DNA from 3 places in the Colwellia asteriadis genome. Region 2 is predicted to be linked to each of the others. Evidence: riboswitches for the same ligand, from Rfam matches in the RefSeq annotation. Region 2 holds a riboswitch; each other region holds the start of a gene.
What was found. Region 2 has a riboswitch for cyclic di-GMP ahead of ABD005_RS07960 (DUF3718 domain-containing protein). Riboswitches for the same ligand answer to the same signal wherever they lie in the genome.
Positions count from the first base shown of each region.

Region 1: it holds a riboswitch for cyclic di-GMP, as region 2 does, so the genes downstream of both, ABD005_RS02205 (GGDEF domain-containing protein) here and ABD005_RS07960 (DUF3718 domain-containing protein) in region 2, are expected to answer to the same signal.
Region 3: it holds a riboswitch for cyclic di-GMP, as region 2 does, so the genes downstream of both, ABD005_RS10120 (DNRLRE domain-containing protein) here and ABD005_RS07960 (DUF3718 domain-containing protein) in region 2, are expected to answer to the same signal.

Region 1 covers NZ_BAAAFA010000001.1:529,614-536,584, forward strand. Annotated here, with positions in the region: gene ABD005_RS02190 (EAL domain-containing protein) at 1-889, opposite strand, end outside; gene ABD005_RS02195 (hypothetical protein) at 1,054-1,581, opposite strand; gene ABD005_RS02200 (tetratricopeptide repeat protein) at 1,601-3,337, opposite strand; cyclic di-GMP riboswitch class I at 3,634-3,716, shown strand; gene ABD005_RS02205 (GGDEF domain-containing protein) at 3,968-4,945, shown strand; gene orn (oligoribonuclease) at 4,990-5,535, opposite strand; gene rsgA (small ribosomal subunit biogenesis GTPase RsgA) at 5,635-6,693, shown strand; gene asd (archaetidylserine decarboxylase) at 6,724-6,971, shown strand, end outside.
Region 2 covers NZ_BAAAFA010000005.1:11,806-18,776, forward strand. Annotated here, with positions in the region: gene ABD005_RS07940 (acetyl/propionyl/methylcrotonyl-CoA carboxylase subunit alpha) at 1-2,007, shown strand, start outside; gene ABD005_RS07945 (hydroxymethylglutaryl-CoA lyase) at 2,010-2,942, shown strand; gene ABD005_RS07950 (CoA transferase subunit A) at 2,978-3,715, shown strand; gene ABD005_RS07955 (3-oxoacid CoA-transferase subunit B) at 3,718-4,374, shown strand; cyclic di-GMP riboswitch class I at 4,451-4,547, shown strand; gene ABD005_RS07960 (DUF3718 domain-containing protein) at 4,606-4,965, shown strand; gene ABD005_RS07965 (patatin-like phospholipase family protein) at 5,123-6,274, shown strand; gene ABD005_RS07970 (monovalent cation:proton antiporter family protein) at 6,311-6,971, opposite strand, start outside.
Region 3 covers NZ_BAAAFA010000006.1:149,130-156,100, forward strand. Annotated here, with positions in the region: gene ABD005_RS10105 (leucyl aminopeptidase family protein) at 58-1,422, shown strand; gene ABD005_RS10110 (Crp/Fnr family transcriptional regulator) at 1,540-1,902, opposite strand; gene ABD005_RS10115 (alpha/beta hydrolase family protein) at 2,184-4,247, shown strand; cyclic di-GMP riboswitch class I at 4,440-4,522, shown strand; gene ABD005_RS10120 (DNRLRE domain-containing protein) at 4,611-6,971, shown strand, end outside.

The DNA of each region.
Region 1 (6,971 bases), on a different contig from region 2:
TGTTATCATCAATATTCACTTGTGGCTGAATATACCAATGAAGCTTTTCATCAAGAACATCGCTTCTCAATTGTTCCATACGTGCCAACTGATGCTGTGTATGACGTAGTTTTTCGTTATTAAAGTATCGAATATTTTGCTGAGAGCTTGAAGCATCTAACAACGCATCTCCAGCATGTGCAACGACCTCATGAGCGGTATTACCGTTTTTTTGATGTAGTGCAACCCCAAAAGCAAGTTCAAAGTTTAATGAAAAGCTTTTAAAACTCATAGCCTCAGGAACACTCTTAGTTAACTGAACACAAATCTCATTAATAACGCTCTTATCATCATATTTATTACCAGCTAAATTAATCACCACTAAAAAGTTTAAGCCTTGTAAACGAGCAATACGTACAGGCTCTCCGACACTTGAAAAGCTCAACAACGCTTCATTATTAGCGACGCTCAACTGTAGGCAGTACGCTAACTGCAGTAATAACAAGTCAGAATTATGATGACCTAATAACGTATTAGCTTGTTCAAAATTTATAGGTTTCAGCACAATGGCAGCTAGCGGTTTATTCTTATTTTGAGTTATCGCTTGTTCGAAAACTTGTAAAGCAGACTGCGCGGTAGGTAAATTAGTTACCGTATCCAATGAAGATATCTCTGTCGTTTTTTTTGTGATTATTTCCGTTTTACTACCACCCTTAACTGAGTTAAATAGCTTTAAGCTTAGCCACCAACAAATATAACTACTAAAAAGTAGTACACTTAAATAAACGAAAATAGAAGTCGGCGTTAATGACAAGCCATCACGGTATAACTGTACAAATAAAAATGACAGCCCTGATGTCACGACAATAATGGACAATAAAAAGACTACTCTAATGTTAAAACGACTCATATTTAACAACTACCTATAAACCAGCTTATGAGGGGAGTATCATAAGCGTACTAAATATACAGCGAAGCTATACTCCTAAACTATACCTTTAAGCTATACCTCTAAATTATTCAGGGCAAGCATATTTATCTATTTTTTTATAGCTTAAACAAGCAACCAAAATTCTACTTGGTAATAGCAGCCCCTTTAGCCGTAATTAACGCTTTATCGGCATTAGTTAATAATAAATTAACTAAGTGAAGGTAACCGTTTAAATTGTCACTTGACCAAAAACGTTTAAGTGAGGTGTCACTGGTTACCATCCATGCGATAAACTGTTTAAAAGCATAAGGGTCATGACTATCAAAACATTTTTGGCTGATTTTTTTTAGTCGACCTTTACCTTTTAAGCAGTCCCTAAAAATAATGCTGTAGTTATTAATCAATGGACTAATCAAGTCCAGGTGCTTTATCAGATCTTTATCATCATATTGCTCCGCTTGTGCCTTCATAGTAAGTAACCTAGCCTTAATAAACTCTTCATAGCGCGATGCAATAACCGCCATTGAGTCTTGCATCGCTTTGCTTTCTTTACGAGTTTGACTGTTCTCTCTTTGCTGAGTAATTAATAAACGTTGCAGTTTTTCGGAACGTATCGAGAAAAAAATACTGACGCCAATAAAAATTGCAGTGATGATTAATATAAAAAACATTAAAATACCTTAGGTTATTCTACGATTGTGATTTTGCTTTAGCTGTATCAGTTAATTTTGCAAGGAAACTAAAAGGGTCTATATCCTTAAAAGTAGGTGAATCAAGTTTGAATTTTATCATTAACGAGAAATCGCCCAAGCTACCAAAAAATAATGAGTTTAAGGCTTCAACTAACTTTTCAGCTTTACCAGAGACATCTAACTCACTTTGATGCTCAAACAATAAAAGGTACTCACCTTCATTCAATACACCAGCAAATTCAAATTCGGCTAATTGTTCTTGAATAATACTAACCATGATCCCCTTAACTTCAGCAACTTGCTTTTTATTAAATGTGAAAACTAACTCTTGCCAATTTTCAATGGAGATATAACACACTGAAAGCGGATACTGAAATTTTCTCGCTTTTTGATAGGCCTCTTGATAATACAACTTAGTTTTTTGTGCGTTAGTAATAATACGGTATTCATCTAACTCTTCATAAGCTTTTTCGGCCTTATTCGCGCGCAACCTGAAATAGTAAATTAACGCGCCAAAGGCAAATAACATAAGCAAGCTTAATAGTATAAGAATAATCGTATGTTGCTTATGATACTTGCGCTGAAATGAGGTAATCATTTCACTATTTCCCGCAAGCTTAATCGCTAACTTCTTTCCCTTACCAAGAGAGTCTTTCTTTAGAGCTTGCGTTAGCGTCTGATTGTAAAAATAGTGAGTGTACTTTGCTTCTTTTTTCTTATTCTCAAACTTAAACCACAAGAGCTGACTATGCTTTTGTGCTATCAAATAGGCTTGTTGATAATCACCTTGGTCAAAATACATTTCTGCTAGCATCCGGTAAAATCCAACATACTCTAAAGAAATATCTTCACCTTTTAATAAAGACAAAACATTTAGCAGTATATCGTAAGCTTTATCTTTCTCCTGTAGACTCATCTTGATACTAGCTAAAGCGACTAAGGTTTCAATGTATTCGGTAATAACATCGTTGTTTTTAAAGGTTTCTGCAGCTTGAGTAAATGCCCTATCGGCTTCTTCAAATTGTTGTAATTTAAAAAAACTTAAACCTACACCTTTATCAGCCAGTGCAACTCCTATAGACTTTTTCCTCTGTTGAGCATACTTTTTTGCTTCCCAAAAAGCACTGTAAGCATCATCAAAGCGTTGTAAATATAAATATGCATACCCAATATAAAGATAAGTTTGGTCAATATTTTCTTTTTTATTTAAATCAAAACGTAATTTAAGAACTTTTAATTGTATCGTTAATGCCGTTTGGTAATCGCCTAAATAATGATAAGCCGTAGCTAAAATAGTAAACAATTCAATATGCTCGATAGAGACACTTCTTTTATCAACGGTTTTATCGAGTAGCATTAAGTCAGCAAGTGCTTGCTCATATTGCCCTAACATAGCGAACGCAACACTACGATAACTCAACGCCAGCAGTTTATACTGCTCATGGGATTCACCTAGAGTAAGGGCTACTAAATCTTCTGCTATATTAAGTAATTGTTGGAATTGTTTTTTAGCCATATGCACATTAGCTAGCTTAAGTAATAGCGCAAGCCTAACTTTCTGATCTTCTAGATCTACATTTAATCCCGATTGCACATAAGTAAAAGCCTTATCTATCTCATTCTTGTTACTCGTTACAATAGCAAGTAGTAAATATAATTTAGCGAGAATATCACCAGAGTAATACTGAGAATAAGGAAGAATCTGTTGCGCTATTTTCTCTACCTTTTCATACATTATAGCTTCATGGTCGAGGTAATATAACTGCTCCACCTGAATTGTTAAGATCTCTATTTTTTTACTCGACAAACCTTTCAGGTTCGCCTCGTTTGCCCCACAGAAATATGGAGCTCCTAATAAAATAAACAGTAAAAAAATTCTATACATAATTTAAAATATAAAAACAATCAGTTACCTTAGCTTTCACATAAAAAAACTAAAATGTTACTTTATTTTTACTTTATTCCTTTTTGTTATCAATATTTTATATTTACATTCACTCATTTTTATCTATAATGAGCGTAAGCTTCAATGCTTAACAAGGGCAAACTTAGTGAAAGCTAAGGACGCAAAGTTACCGGTCTAATGGGAAACCTATGATAGCGGAACTGCAAAATTTAGATATAGTGGGGGCTTATCTTCATCTTTTAGTTCTCTATCAATTTCTTCCGTTAACTTTGCGTGCCCTCTCTCTTTCTTTAAAATATTAGCATTTAAATAAAATTACTATTAAATGGATTAACGTTATGTTACTAATCCCATTTGATTATCTCACTGTACCGTATAACTCCTCCGATAGAGATAATAATTAAGCTACTTAGCTTGCTTAATTTGTAATGATAAAAATGCATAGAAGTGAATAAATAAATGAAGTATCACGACTCTATTGAAACCGCCGACAAAATTATGCGCTTGGTGGTTGCTCAACTCAAAAAGTGGCAACTTGCGATTAACCCAATTAATTATGCTGTTGTTTATGAGTATTATAAAAAGTCCAATGCACAACTCACCGCTGCTATTGAAAAAGAGCTATTAGTAAATGAAAGTTTGAATGGTTTCTTTATGGAGAACCTCTATAAAGAAACAGTGCTTGAAAAAAGTGAATTCAGAGAAGAAATTCTTACAGACCTCAGTACGTTAATTAACGACTCTCATCATAATCAGCAAGAACTAACAAGCTCCTCTATAGCGTTAATACACACTCTCGAAAAAAACATTACACAACTTTCATCTTCAGAGCCAAATAACGTTAAAAATGCAATTAGCTCATTAACAACAGCGACTGAAGACTTCAAAGCACAAATACTACATTTATCAAAGCAGTTAGAATGCCACCAAGAAGACAGCCAAAGACTCTCCGCAGAGCTCACTCAAGCACGCCATCAAATTAACTTAGACAAGGTAACCGGTTTATTTAACAAAAAAGCAATTAGTAGCCATATATCTGCATGGCAACAACAGTATACGCCGTGCAATATCGCCGCCATTTCGATTAAGATAGAAGAGTTCAATAAGATAGAACGTGACTTTGGCGTACTATTTTCTGATGTAATACTCACCAAAATAGCGCATAAGATCGCAAGTTATATACACGACAGTGGGTTACCTGTGCGCTTTAATTACGATGAATTTATATTATTATTACCACAGGCTTCGCATCAAACAGCGACAGAAATCGGCACAAAAATAACCCAAAGTATACGAAAAATGCGCTTTGTCAGTATAAAGTCAGATATTAAATTACCACAAATTAATAGCCAATTTAGCGTTAATCATATGGAGGAAGGTGAGAATATTGACGACTTTTTAAAAAAGACAAAAATTGAATCAACCCTAGCAACCTAATTACCCCCTTTAATTTAGCGATAACTGATTGCTAGGCAATTAACCTACTCTTTAAAGAAAAATTCTCGATAAGTTTTTAATTCAGCAATAGATTCTTTAATATCATCTAACGCTAAATGAGCGCCTGTTTTAACAACTTTATCTAACACTTCAGGCTTCCAGCGTCTTGCTAGTTCTTTAATTGTGCTAACATCAATATTTCTGTAATGAAAAAACTCTTCAAAATCAGGCATGTACTTATGCGCAAAACGCCTATCTTGACCAATACTATTACCACACATTGGCGACTTACCTGCTGGCACCCACTTTTTGACAAAAGCTAACGTTTCTTGAGTTGCTTGAGCTAGGCTCACATCACTGTCTTTGCAACGTTGAGTTAATCCCGATTTGCCATGTTGCTCAATACACCAAGGATTCATGTTATCTAAAACACTATCAGTTTGATGAATAGCAAAAACAGGACCTTGCGCTAAAATATTTAACTGACTATCTGTAACGATGGTCGCTATTTCCAAAATTACGTCTTCTGCAGGCTCGAGTCCTGTCATTTCTAAATCAAGCCAAATTAAATTACTATCGCTACAGGTCATAAAGTTCCCTTAAAAAATGCACGAGCATTCATATATAATTGTTAGTATAATACGTCAGAAATACGTTGGATCAAATAAAAAATCATATGAATTACTCCCGTGGCTAAGGCCAAAAAACTGACTAAAGGTCAGCAAAGGCGCATCCGAGCCAATCATGATAAAAAATTACAGAGTAAAACGCCGTCTAAAAAAGATAAAGTTCAGTGGCAAGATGATGACTTAGGCGCCGCTCAATCAGGCGTTATTGTAAGCCGTTTTGGTCAACATGCTGATGTTGAGTGTACGCAAGGCAACATATATCGTTGTAACTTACGTCGTTCAATAACGTCTTTAGTTTGTGGTGATAAGGTTTTGTGGCGACTAGGGAAAGAAACCCAACATAGCATTACAGGGGTTATTGAAGCCGTTCATGAAAGAGGGTCGGTGTTAAGTCGCCCAGATGTTTACGATGGCGTAAAACCTATTGCGGCAAATATCAGTCAAATTCTAATTGTCTCTTCAGTGCTACCTGCATTTAATAGTGACATTATTGACCGCTATTTAGTCGCCGCCGAACAAACAGGGATAACTCCTGTTATTGTACTCAATAAAATAGACTTATTAGATAGTATTTCACAAGAAGAGCAGAACGCGATTACAGAGCAGTTAAATATTTATCGTGATATTGGCTATCAAATATTATTTGCGAGCAGCCAATCACGTGATGGAATTAGTGAGTTAAGAGAACAGCTAGCTGAGCATACTAGTATTTTTGTAGGTCAATCAGGCGTTGGTAAATCAACGCTAGTTAATGCACTCATGCCTAACCTTGGGGTGTTAACACAAGAAGTTTCTCAAAACTCAGGGTTAGGACAACACACAACTACTGTTGCCCGTTTATACCACTTTAGTGAAGGGGGTGATTTAATAGACTCCCCTGGTATTAGGGAGTTTGGTTTATGGCACTTAACTCCTGAACAGGTCTGTAATGGCTTTATTGAATTTGAACCTTATATTGGCTTATGTAAGTTTCGCGACTGTAAACATCAAGCCGATCCCGGTTGTGCCCTTATTGCAGCAAGTACCGAGCAAAAAATTTCCGATAAACGTCTAGCAAGCTTTCAACGAATTTTAGCTAGTTTAGATGAAAATAAATTAACCTCACGTTTTAATGATTAAGGAAACCCAGTGTCTTCAGAAAATAGTTTAATGGACAAAGTTAAAATCACCTTGCAATACCTTATGCCAAAGCACGCAATTTCTCGCCTAACGGGAAAGTTTGCCGCCGCAAAAATGGGTTGGCTCACCACCTTTGCTATAAGCAAGTTTATTAAGGCTTACGGTATTAATATGCAAGAAGCTAAACTGAAAAATGCCAGTGACTTTGCCAGCTTCAATGACTTTTTTACACGAGAGCTAGCCGACGGAGCTCGTACAATCGAAGCCGGTTCAAACTT
Region 2 (6,971 bases):
ACCGCCAAAAAAATGGGAATTCTAACGGTTGCGGTTTATTCTGATGCAGATAAAGACGCTTTACATGTACATATGGCAGACGAAGCGATTTACCTTGGTCCCTCGCCTTCGCGTGAGAGCTACTTATTAGGCGATAAAGTTCTTGCTGCTGCGAAAAAAACAGGCGCCCAAGCCATTCATCCTGGTTACGGTTTTTTATCTGAAAACAGTGATTTTTGTCGTGCTTGTAGCGAGCAAAACATTACTTTTATTGGTCCTCCTGTTGGCGCCATTGAAGCGATGGGATCAAAATCTGCTGCTAAAAATATTATGGAAAAAGCACAAGTTCCTTTAGTGCCTGGCTATCATGGTGATGATCAAAACGAACGGGTGTTAAAAAAAGCAGCTGATGACATGGGTTATCCAGTACTACTTAAAGCAACCGCTGGCGGCGGTGGTAAAGGCATGCGACAAGTTTGGTCTGAAAATGAATTTAGTGACGGTTTTGCCGCAGCAAAACGTGAAGCAATGTCATCTTTTGGCGATGATACTATGCTGGTTGAAAAGTACTTAACCCAACCTCGTCATGTAGAAATTCAAGTGTTTTGTGATAACCATAATAATGCTGTTTACCTCTTTGAGCGAGACTGTTCGGTACAACGCCGTCATCAAAAAGTGATTGAAGAAGCACCAGCATTTAACATGAGCGAAGCACTACGCGCTCAAATGGGTGAGTCGGCAATAAAGTCAGCGCAAGCTATTGGCTATCAAGGCGCAGGAACTGTGGAATTCTTACTTGATATTGATGGCTCATTTTACTTTATGGAAATGAATACCCGTTTGCAAGTAGAGCATCCCGTCACAGAAATGATTTCTGGACAAGATTTAGTAGAATGGCAATTGCGTGTTGCCGCTGGTGAGAAGCTCCCCAAATCACAACAAGAACTAACCCTGAACGGCCATGCATTTGAGGCACGTATTTATGCTGAAGACCCAAATAATGACTTTCTTCCTGCCACAGGTACATTAAACCTACTAAAAACGCCAATAGAAAGTTCGCATGTGCGTATTGATACTGGTGTTAGGCAAGGCGATGAGGTGAGTGTTTTTTACGACCCGATGATTGCTAAATTAATTGTATGGGATGAGAGCCGTGCTAAAGCCTTACAACGCCTAACCAAAGCATTAAGAGAATACCGCATTGATGGCGTCACTACCAATATCGACTTTTTATATAATGTTGCGACAACGCAAGCATTTCAGCGAGAGCAAATTGATACCGGCTTTATTGAAAAAAATCAGAGTGCTATTTTTCACCAAGCAACGACAACCGATGAGTGCATGAAAATAACGCATAAACTACCCATTGCGGCATTATTTTTAGTGTTGTCACTCGCGCAAAAATCAAAGAAAAGCGCTTTAAAAAGCTCAGACCCTCACTCCCCTTGGCATCATAGCGATGCTTGGCGTTTAAACGAGCTACACCATCACCGTTTTACGCTTGCCTATGACGAGCAGACATTTCATATTAATGTTGAGCAACAAAGTCGAGCAGAGCAGCGCGACTTTATAATCTACATTCAAAGTGACAGCAGTGACACAAGCCAAAAATTTATCTGCCAAGGTGAATTAATGGGTGAAAATATCATTGCTGTTATTGATGGTCACCGTAGTCAAACAGTGATTGCACAAAGTGATAATAGCCTTAATTTATATCAAGAAGATGGCGTATATAGCTTTACCCAAGTAGTAGCCGATCGTGGACAAAGCAATGAAGCAAGTGTTCATGGCGGCTTAAATGCCCCAATGAATGGCACTATAATCAGCGTGTTAGTTAACGCAGGAGATAATGTTACCAAAGATCAACCATTAATGATTATGGAAGCCATGAAAATGGAACACACCATTAAAGCTCCCTGCAATGGCACCATTAACGAAGTATTTTTCAACACTGGAGATATGGTTGATGGTGGTGCTGCTTTACTTGCTTTTAGCAGTGATAACAGCCCTACTAACAAGGAGCTTTGATAATGAATGATATAACTCAAACCAGCTCACCTACATTACCGACATTCGTTAAAATTGTTGAGGTAGGCCCACGTGATGGCTTGCAAAATGAAGTTATTCCTATCTCAGCACAAGATAAAGTTTCTTTAATAACTCAACTTGCAGATGCAGGTGTGAGTTATATAGAAAGTGGTAGTTTTGTATCACCTAAATGGGTGCCACAAATGGCAACTTCCACTGAAGTTTTTCAAACATTAACACGTAAACCTAGTGTCACTTATGCCGCACTAACACCAAATATGAAAGGGTTTGAAGCGGCAATGGCAGCGGGAGCTGATGAAGTAGCAATATTTGCAGCAGCATCAGAAAGCTTTAGCCAAAAAAACATTAATTGCTCAATTGAGGAAAGCATTACACGCTTTGAGCCAATATTAGCCGCCGCTAAAAATGCCAATATTAAAGTACGCGGTTATGTCTCTTGTGTTGTAGGTTGCCCATACGAAGGAAACATCTCCCCTGATGCCGTCGCTTTGGTTGCTCAAACCTTATACAACAAAGGCTGCTATGAGGTATCACTTGGCGATACTATAGGTGTAGGCACACCAGCGAGTGTAACAAAGATGTTACAGGCAGTTAGCGCACGTGTACCAATGGCTAAACTAGCAGTTCATTTTCATGATACCTATGGCCAAGCGTTAACTAACATTTACGCAGCACTTCAGCTTGGTATAAATGTCGTTGACTCGGCTATTGCAGGCTTAGGCGGCTGTCCCTATGCTAAGGGCGCTTCTGGCAATGTTGCAACGGAAGATGTTGTCTACCTATTAAATGGTTTAGGTATAGAATCAAATATAGATTTCAATAAACTGCTCAGCGCAGGATGGTTTATCAGCGATAAACTAGGTAAGGCCCCCATATCAAAAGTATCTAACGCCTACCTAGCTAAAGCTCAATAAAATAGAGTTCATAACTAATTACTCAGGAGAGAAAAATGGCAGGATTTGACAAAGTAGTGTCAAGCTACGAAGAAGCCATGGCAGGGTTAATCGATAACATGACCATTATTGCTGGCGGTTTCGGTTTATGTGGTATTCCAGAGAACCTTATCGCCGAAATAAAGCGTAAAGGAACTAAAGGCTTAACCTTGGTTTCAAATAACTGTGGCGTAGATGACTTTGGGTTAGGCGTACTCCTACCTAACCGTCAAATAAAAAAAATTATTGCATCATATGTTGGTGAAAATGCCGAATTTGAACGCCAAATGATGGCAGGTGAATTAGAAGTAGAATTAACACCACAAGGAACATTAGCTGAAAAAATGCGTGCTGGCGGCGCTGGTATTCCTGCATTTTTTACAGCGACAGGGGTTGGCACTCCAGTAGCCGAAGGCAAAGAAGAGCGAAGCTTTAACGGACGAGACTATATTTTAGAAGAAGCGATTACTGGCGACTTTGCTATTGTTAAAGCATGGAAGGCCGACAGGTATGGCAATTTAGTTTTTCGAAAAACAGCACGTAACTTTAACCCATTAGCAGCGACTGCGGGTAAAATTACGGTAGTTGAAGTTGAAGAAATTGTTGAAGTAGGTGAATTAGACCCTGATCAAATTCACACTCCAGGTATTTACGTTAATCGTGTGATTAAAGGCAGTTTTGAAAAGCGCATTGAGCAACGTACTACTCGCCCAGCAGACTCAGAAACTGCCCAACCAAAGCATCAGGGAGAATAACCATGGCTTTATCAAGAGAGCAAATTGCTCAACGTGTTGCCCAAGAATTAAAAGACGGTTATTACGTCAACTTAGGCATTGGTATCCCAACACTTGTTGCTAACTTTGTGCCAAAAGGTATTGAAGTAATGTTACAGTCTGAAAACGGTTTACTGGGTATGGGACAATTCCCAACAGAAGGTGAAATTGACGCAGACTTAATCAATGCTGGCAAACAAACCGTTACTATGGCAACAGGTGCTTCTATTTTTGATTCTGCCGAGTCATTTGCCATGATTCGTGGTGGTCATGTTGATTTAACGGTACTAGGCGCTTTTGAAGTTGATGTTCATGGCAATATTGCTTCTTACATGATCCCAGGAAAGCTAATTAAAGGCATGGGCGGTGCTATGGATTTAGTTGCAGGCGCAGACAATATTATTGTAACTATGACTCACGCATCGAAGCATGGTGTATCTAAGCTGCTTAATAATTGCTCTTTACCGTTAACCGGTAAAGGTTGTATTAAAAAAGTACTTACTGATCTTGCCTTTATTGAAATAAAACAAGGTAAGTTTCATTTACTTGAGCGTGCACCTGGCGTTACCGTAGAAGAAATTATTAAATTAACCGAAGGTGAGCTCATCGTAAACGGTAATATACCTGAAATGAAATTTTAGTAAACATGAGACTCAATAAGAGCTAAGTATCCGCTAAACTTGCATTTTCGGCAAAATTTAGTGATACTTAACTTCGACAAAGAAAAGGCAAGGCTCGCGAAAACGTGCTACGCAAAACCACCGGTCTAAGGGTTTAGTAATACTGCTAAGCCTATGACAGCGGAGTTACCTCGTTAAGGGTACATCCTGTGGTTTTTTCTTTTATTAACTCAATTATTTAAGGTTATTAAAATGAAAAAATTATTACTAGCTTCAACCATTACAGCTTTAACATTAACGTTTACATTTAACGCACCAACAGCTCAGGCTGCTAATATAGCTCAAAGCTTATGCGACTATGTCGCTGCTGATGACAAAAAACGTATGCGTTCTTTTTTAAAGTCTCATAAATTAAAAATACGTAGTATTTTTGATGGCGTTCAATGTAATGGCCAGAACTTGTTAGAATTTGCAGCAACGTCAGGCTCAGTAGAGACTGGCTCTTTGATGATTTCAAAATTACCAAAGAAAGTTGTATCAGCTAATTTAGCGCTTATTCAAACAGGATCACAACCGTTGATCGATGCTGCTAACGATCGTGTTAGTAGCTAAAAATTATTTCAAGTAAACGTTAATGTTTTGTAGTAACAAAGTATAAGAATGTTTCACTGGTAAATAATTCTATGTCACTTAAAAAGCCAGCATTTGCTGGCTTTTTTTTATCTACAACTTACAATGAAGTTAGGTAGTGTTAATAATAAAATAATCGATGAGTAGTAAACGAAATAAAAACCATAGTCAACATGCTCTAGTATTAACTGGCGGTGGTGCACGCGCTGCTTATCAAGTCGGTGTATTATCTGCTATCGCTAAATTTGTGCCTCGTAATCATCCAAGTCCCTTCCCCATTCTTTGTGGAACATCAGCCGGAGCAATCAACTCAACAGCACTTGCTTGTTATACCTCATGCTTTCAATTGGGGGTTAAAAAGCTTGAATGGGTTTGGAAAAACTTTAATATTTCCCAAGTTTATCACTGTGATCCAACAAGGGTTTATGGTCACATTGCTTATGGCATGCTGGCTAGCTTTCAGGCGGATTACGCAAATAAATCATCACACAGTTTATTAAATAACGCACCATTAAGACACTTACTTAATCGCTTGATCGACTTTAGGAGAATTGATAGAAATATACTTCAAGGAACATTATCTGCATTATCAGTTACGGCATCTAGCTATAGTAACGGCGATTCTATTAGCTTTTATCAAGGAAAGGATAATATACAGCCTTGGTCGCGTGTGAAACGAAAAGGTGAAAAAAGCCAATTAAACACTGAACATTTAATGGCTTCGGCCGCTATTCCTATGGTATTTCCATCAGTAAAAATTAAAAACCAATATTTTGGTGACGGGTCTGTACATCAACTTTCACCGTTAAGCCCTGCAATACATTTAGGCGCTAAACGATTATTTATTATTGGCGTCGAACAACCAAAAGAACTAATACACCCTAATGAAAACAACCCTCACCCACCAACAGGTGCAACAGTAGCAGGGCACTTACTCGACTCTATATTTTCTGACACTATGAGTAGCGACCTTGAAAGAATGTCGAGAATTAATGCAACCTTACAACTCATTCCTCAAGAAGTGCGCGCTAAAAATGAAGGGTTGCAGCATATTGACAGTTTTGTCGTCAACCCAAGTCATAATTTTAACGCAATTGCTAGCGACTATTATCAAGATTTACCGCTCTCGATTCGGTTACTACTAAGAAGCTCAGGTATTAAGAGTGAGTCTGACTCAAGTATTATGAGTTATTTACTCTTTGATAAAAATTTTTGTAGTGAGCTGATTAAACTTGGTTTTGAGGATGCAATGCAAAAAGAAAGTTCTATACGAGCATTCCTTGACCTTTAGAATTTTATCACCAATAAAATCATACACCTATTGTGCTTAATGACCTTTTTGAATAAAACGTTCTACTTGCTCTATGCTTTTAGGCTTACCGCGCACAATCAGTGTATCTTGGGCTTGTAAAATGGTATGGCTTTCAGACATTTCAATTTCTTTATTTTCTCGGCGTAAACTTACAACATGGATATTTTGGGCTGATAAGTTAAGTGCCTCAATAGACTGCCCTTGCGCAAAGGAGTCTTCGTTAATTAGAATTGCATGAGCAAATTCAACCCTATCTATGACAGCTGAACTCATATCTGTTTGTTCGCCTTGAAAAAAGCCATGAAGGTGATTGTAATGATTTTTGCGCTCGTGCTGTACTCGGCGCATAATACGAGAAAAAGGCACACCCGTTAACGAAAGTACTTGTGAAACTAACATCAAACTACCTTCTAAGCTTTCGGGCACCACTTCATTAGCGCCAGCAGCTTGTAGTATATTAAGTTGATCATCATTACGTGTTCTGACCAGAATAGGGACATCTGCTGACATAGACCTTATTTTTTGTACTACCTCTAAAGATTGCTTGTCTTCACCAAAAGCAATCACTACTAACTTAGCTTTGGTCAAGTGGGCGGCATTAAGTATTTCGCTTTGTCGAGAGGAGCCAAATAATACTTTCTCACCCGCCTCTCGCGCTTTTCTTGTTCTAAGTGGG
Region 3 (6,971 bases), on a different contig from region 2:
TCAAAAGATGTATTTGCCTTATCGTTTCAAATAAAAACGGTTAGTTTAAGGAAGCTCATGAATAAACTATTAACAACAAACAACACAGGTATTCCACTTTTCGTTATTGAAAAAAGCGCTTACCAAGGCTGGGTCAACGCCCAAAGTAGCAGCAATCAAAATTGGCTAACTAACACCAATTTTTCAGGCCAAGGGTTAGCATTATTTGCCAACGAGCAAGGCGAATTAAACCAAGCACTTTTCGTCGTCAGTGATGCGAATGATTATTTTGCTTGTGGCGAGTTAATTAAATTATTACCTCCTGGTCAGTACCTTTTAAATGCCGATAAAGCGCACCACAGTGCAATATGTTTTGGTTGGCTAATTGGCGCTTATCAATTCAATCAGTACTTCTCAACTGACAAAAATACCGCTTTTCCTTCACTAGGCGTTAACGATCAGACACTTATCGACAACACCATTAAATACGTAGAAGCAACAGCATTAACTCGTGATTTAATTAATATACCTGCTGCTGATATGATGCCAGAGCATTTATCACAAGCAACCCAACAACTCGCTGATGAGTTTGGCGCACAAGTAAACCATATTATTGGTGACTCATTACTTGAGCAAAATTATCCAACAATTCATGCGGTAGGTCGTGCTAGCGTACATAAGCCAAGATTAATCGACTTAACTTGGGGTGATGATAACCATCCACAAATTACCTTAGTAGGCAAAGGCGTTTGTTTTGACAGTGGTGGTTTAGATATTAAACCCGCTGCTGGTATGCGTAATATGAAAAAAGACATGGGTGGCTCCGCTCATGTTTTAGGTTTAGCTCATCTTATAATGGCGCATAACTTACCCGTTAAGTTACGTGTACTTATTCCAGCGGTTGAGAATGCGGTTTCAAGTAACGCACTTCGCCCAGGTGACGTGGTAACGACACGTAAAGGTATTACCGTTGAAATACATAATACTGATGCTGAAGGGCGCTTAGTATTATGTGACGCCTTAGCTGAAGCAAATAACGACAGGCCCGAACTCATTATTGATTTCGCCACACTTACGGGTGCTATGCGCGTTGCATTAGGTACTGAATTACCAGGATTTTTCTCTACCAACGACCAAATTGCAGCAGATATTACCCAAGCTGGCAGTGCTATTAGTGACCCCGTATGGCGCATGCCATTACATAGCGCTTATGATGACTTATTAAGTAGCACTATTGCCGATATGACCAACTGCCCATCAGTACCTTTTGGTGGCGCAATTACCGCTGCTTTATATTTGGATAAGTTTGTTGATGATGATATTGATTGGTTACATTTTGATATTATGGGCTTTAATATTAGAAACTTATCAGGTCGTCCAATTGGCGGGGAAGCGTTTGGTATTCGTGCTGTCTTTAACTACTTACAGCAACGCTTTCAGTAAAAAGTCACCTTAACACTCCAAGACAGCGCCCAGCGCTGTCTTTTTTGTTCTAACTTACCGAAAATTATTACTGCACTTTCCAGACGATCTTAACGAACCAAATTAACACACTGATAATTATAAGATTTCTAACGGGGAAACTAATTTTTCTGTTGTATAAACTAATCGTTCAGCTAAACCTTCAATAATAGTCAAGGCAATATCGTTATTGCTTTTTAATAACGCTTTAAACTCTGCTTCACCGTAAGCTAATAAGTTAACATCTGAATTGGCGGTAGCAGTACATGAACGATCTCTGCCTGTTAATAGCGCCATTTCACCAAGAAAGTCACCTTTGTTAAGGGTTGCAATCGTTACTGATAAACCATTTCTTTCTTTGCTTAAACGGACTGTGCCGCTATTAATTACATACACCGCTCGACAGGTATCTCCCTCAGAAAAAAGTACCTCTCCTTTGCTTAATTCTACCCTGTTACTCATATGTATTTTCACCTTAAAAATGAGGATGTTCATCAACAAATTGAAGAATAAACTCACTGCTAATGAAAGTCTACCGTTATCCTATATATCCAGCTAGAGTTCAGGTTATCACTTAACACTAATAGTTTGCTTAAAAACAAAACCTGAATATCTATTTAATCTCGATTTATCTCCATTTCGTCGAATTTACTCCACTTTTTATTGGTTTAACGCTCAAAAAAACATAAACTCGAACAGACTTCACTAACATGCCTCTTTTTAGGTATATATTAGGAATATAAATGAAACATAAAATCTCTTATTTAAAACAAGCTTTAGCAGTAAGTTTAGGCTTATTAAGCGCATCAGTTTTTGCAACTGATAAAGTTATTACTGCTGAAAACTTAGCAACAATACAAAGTGTTGGCCAGGTGCAAGTTAGTCCAAGTGGTGACGAATTTGCTTTTATTCGCTCTGTGCCTCGTGAAATTTACGTTGAAAAAGATGGATCAAACTGGGGTGAGTTACACCTAGTTAATGATGAGGGTGTTGAACGCCCATTTATTACCGGTAAAGTAAACGTTCGCAGCATTCAATGGTCTGCAGATGGCGCTTTTATTTACTTCTTATCGAAAATGAACGGTGATAAGTTTACCTCGCTTTATCAAATTGCGGCCAATGGTGGTCAAGCACAAAAAGTATTATCACTAAAGGATACTAGCATTAGCAGCTATACCTTAAGTAGCGATAATAAAAAGGTTGCCCTGTTAGCGAAAAAGGCTAAAGATAAATCAGTTAAAAAACTTACTGACTTAGGCTTTAAAGCTGAAATTTATGAAGAAGATTTAGCTGATCAATTTTTATATGTAGTTGATTTAGCGATAACTGAAAAAGCCATTACCCCTGAAGCGTTAGCAATTAAACACTATGTTTCTGATGTACATTTTTCGCCAAATAATAAAAATTTATTAGTTAAAACTCAGCCGACCGCATTAATTGACGATAAATACATGAAATCGCAATGGCATATCGTTGATGCAGCAACGCAAACGGTTAACGTTTCTTTTGCTACCGAAGGTAAATTAGGCGCTGCTGAGTTCTCTCATGACGGTAAATATATTGCTATCCACGGTGCCGAAGACAAGCATGATCCAGCAACAGGTCGTTTATTTTTAGCTGACGTTAAAACAGGTAAAGTTACTGACTGGTTACCTAACTTCGCAGGTCATGTAAGTGACTTTGAATGGTCAAACAAGCGTAATGAGCTGTTTTTAGTTGCCAACGTAGGTCCGCAATCTGTTATCGCCAAAATTAAGCCTGGTAAAACATCGTATAAAGAAGTTGTTAAAGCGGGCAAATTAATTGCGGGTCGTTTAAGTATTTCAGATTCAGACAAAACAATTGCCTTAGGCGCAAATACAGCGAAACACCCAAATGAAGTATTTATGCTTCGCGGTAAAAAAGCATCTCGTTTAACTAATTCAAACCCGTGGTTAAACGACGTGGCATTAGCGAAACAAGAAATTGTGACGATAAAAGCACGTGACGGCGTAGAAATTGGTGGTGTATTAGTTTATCCACTAAACCACAAAGAAGGTCAACGTTACCCACTAATTATGTCGGTACACGGCGGCCCTGAAAGCCATGATAAAGATGGTTGGATCACCGCTTACTCTCGCCCTGGTCAATTAGCAGCAGCACAAGGCTACGCGGTATTTCACCCTAACTATCGTGGTAGTACAGGTAAAGGGGTTGCCTACTCTAAGTTAGGTCAAAATGATTACGCAGGTAAAGAGTTTGATGACTTAGTTGACCTAAAAAATCATTTAGTAAACATTGGTTTAGTTAACGAGAAAAAAGTTGGTATTACGGGCGGATCTTACGGTGGCTATGCGTCAGCATGGGGCGCAACTAAACTAACTAAGCACTTTGCTGCGAGCGTTATGTTTGTTGGTATTTCTAACCAATTATCGAAATTTGGTACTACTGATATTTCAAATGAAATGCACTTAGTACACGCACGTTCATACCCTTGGGAAAAATGGCAATGGTACTTAGAGCGCAGCCCTATTTATTGGGTTGAGCAATCAGAAACGCCATTATTAATTATGCACGGTAAAGCAGATCCTCGTGTACACCCTGCGCAATCAATGGAAATGTACCGTTATATGAAAGTACATGGCAAAACAGTACGTTTAGTTTACTACCCAGGCGAAGGCCATGGTAATAAACGTGCTGCTGCTAAGTACGATTACAGCTTACGTTTAATGCGTTGGATGGACAACTACCTAAAGCATGACAATAAACCAATGCCTGCACACGAATTACCGCATGCGGCTAACTTAAAAGCTAAAAAAGAAGCATAACGCTATTAATGGGCGCATTGCGCTCATAATCATTTGTTTCAATAAAGGCCAGATTTTTTCTGGCCTTTTTATTCCTGAAAGTCGCCAATAATGAATTTTTATTCTCCTGAAATAATAGAAACAATAACAAGTTAGCTATTAACGGTAATTAAAAGTTTTTTCTGTATTTGCCTTATCAAGGAATGCGTGACTACACTGATAAAGCAAACCTAATGAAAGTTAGGGACGCAAAGCCACCGGTCTAAGGAGTACTCTACGACAGCGGGGTTGCCAATAATCTAGTAAGAATTATTGCCAGTTACCACTGATGATGTATTTCTGTGACAGGTATGTTTGTAATTACATTTTAGGATGGGATGTTTCATGCATAGTCAACTGAGTTGCAACGCTAAAAAAACTAAAACGCTTACCTATAAATCATTCTTATTCATTTACCCTTTACTGACTCCCTCACTTTACTCATTATTTTTTTTAGCGCTCTGCGTAACTAGCTTTTCCAGTTTAGCTACTTCCTTCAAAACGCAAATCAATGCAGCAAACAATGAAGAATTCTATCAACCTGACTACCCGTTAATTTTTGTCAGTGCTCCAATTAAAGTGTTTGATAATACTTACGGTGGAGTCACAGGTACATACAAGTTAGGCACCGATGTACTCAGTGCAAATAACCCCAGCGGAGGTAATGAGTTATGGATTTTATTACCTAACGGCCAAAGTAAAAAACTATTTCCTTTAGAGATACACCTGCAACAACAACTCATTGACACGCCTACAGGTATGTTAAATCAAGGCTCGGTAGTTGAGCCAAATTTATCTGAAGACGGTAAAACTGTTTATTTCAGTTACTTTCATAATGCTGACGATAAAACATACCAAAGTGGCTTACCCAAATTAGGCGCTGATATTTATAGTATTAACCTTGGTGATTTATTAGCTGACTACTCCTTCGCTCCAGAGTTATTACCCGCTAAAAGGCTCACATACGCTAATACAAATGACAATAATGAGTTTGATATTTATAAAGATGCGATGAATTTACCCTTAAAACAAACAGGGTCGCATAACTGGGGTAATGTCTATATGCACGCTGAAGAAATGCGCACCGATACCGGTTTAAAGCTTATTTACGTTAGTAACAAAAAACGCATCAGTAACGCCAATCTCGCTATGGGGTATGCCAATCATAACTTCAACTTATTTAGTGCTGATATTACTGATAATGGCGACTTAAAAAACCATCAACAATTTCAATATTACACAACGACATCCGCATTAAGCCCCAATAAGCTTCGAAATGGCATTGCATTTTCATATCAAGCAACCACAGAAGATGCCCGTCACTGGCAAATTCAAGGGTTAACATCATCAGGCAAGTGGTACCCTATTTTTGGCTACGGCAATAGCCCAGAAGCAGCGCACCTCAGTACCTTTTGCGTTAAAGGTAAAGGAGCTAACCCTGGCGATTACCTTATTACGACGAGCTACTACAACTTAAATAACAATGGCTTTGGTGCGCTGCATAGTGTGAAATTATCAATGGCGGGATTAAACGCTTACGATAGACCAGATGCTGGAGTAGAAGTTCCTCGTCAACTTGGCGCAAAATTATTAACTAAAGGCGTAGATATTCATGACTTACCTTCAGATAGCCATAATGGAATATTATTAGGTAAATTCACTACTCCACGGTGCGGAAAGGCTGATGAACTCTTTTTTTCGCATACAAAAACGAGCGCCAATAACCGAGGTTTAGACTCAGAAAAAAGCAAAGGCGTATACGAATCCTATATCGGCTTTCGAAAGGATTTAGAAGCCTTTGACCCGACTGAGTCCATCAATATTAATGCTAATACGGGCATTATAAAAGTCATCGAAGATGAATCAGGAACGACTAATTTATTATGGCCACTACCCGTTATCACTTGGGAAGAGAGAAGTGGTGATAAAGAACAAACTTATTCTGCGCCCGCAGTTGCTTCAGCGACTACTATTACCCCTGGTAGCCCTTTTGCACAAGTTGGAACCTCCGCTTTATGGAATACTGATCGTAAGCCTTTTGACTGCTGGCTTGGAGGGGATGGTAAAACCCCATTTAGCCCAAATAAGGCAAATAAAGACTATAATTCTGAACGTCAAGAGTTGATCAAGCAATCAGCGCCACTCACGCGCGTACAAAACCAAAATGATTTCTGTGAATACCTTCTTCCTGAAAATGTGCTCGGAGTTGCAATTAATTTAACCTCAAACAAGCTAAAAAACTCTTACGCAAGCTATCGCTCAGCTGGTTCACAAACAAAAGAGACATCTCGTTTACTTGGTGTTTACTCTGTCGTCAATCAAGTTGATCAATCTTTTAAAGCAATTATTCCCGCTAACGTGCCTTTCGATTTTCATTTGTTAGATCGTGAAACTGGGCTTAAATTAACCGACACTCGTAGTTGGCACTCCCTAAAACCTGAAGAAGATAGAACAGATTGTGGTGGCTGTCATCAACATGAAAAAAACAAAGCGATACCTTTTGAAGAAACATTTTCAGCTCAAAATGAACCGCTAAATATGGTTGAGCAAACCTCATACATTGATTATGACGCACAATGTAACCCTGAAGTAAAAATTAGTAGCCTTGCCTCAATAGCACCTCTAGAGTGGGTAGCTGACATATGGCCTGGATTTGATCGTAATTGCAGTGATTGTCACAACTCAACCATAAGTGAAGATACTCTC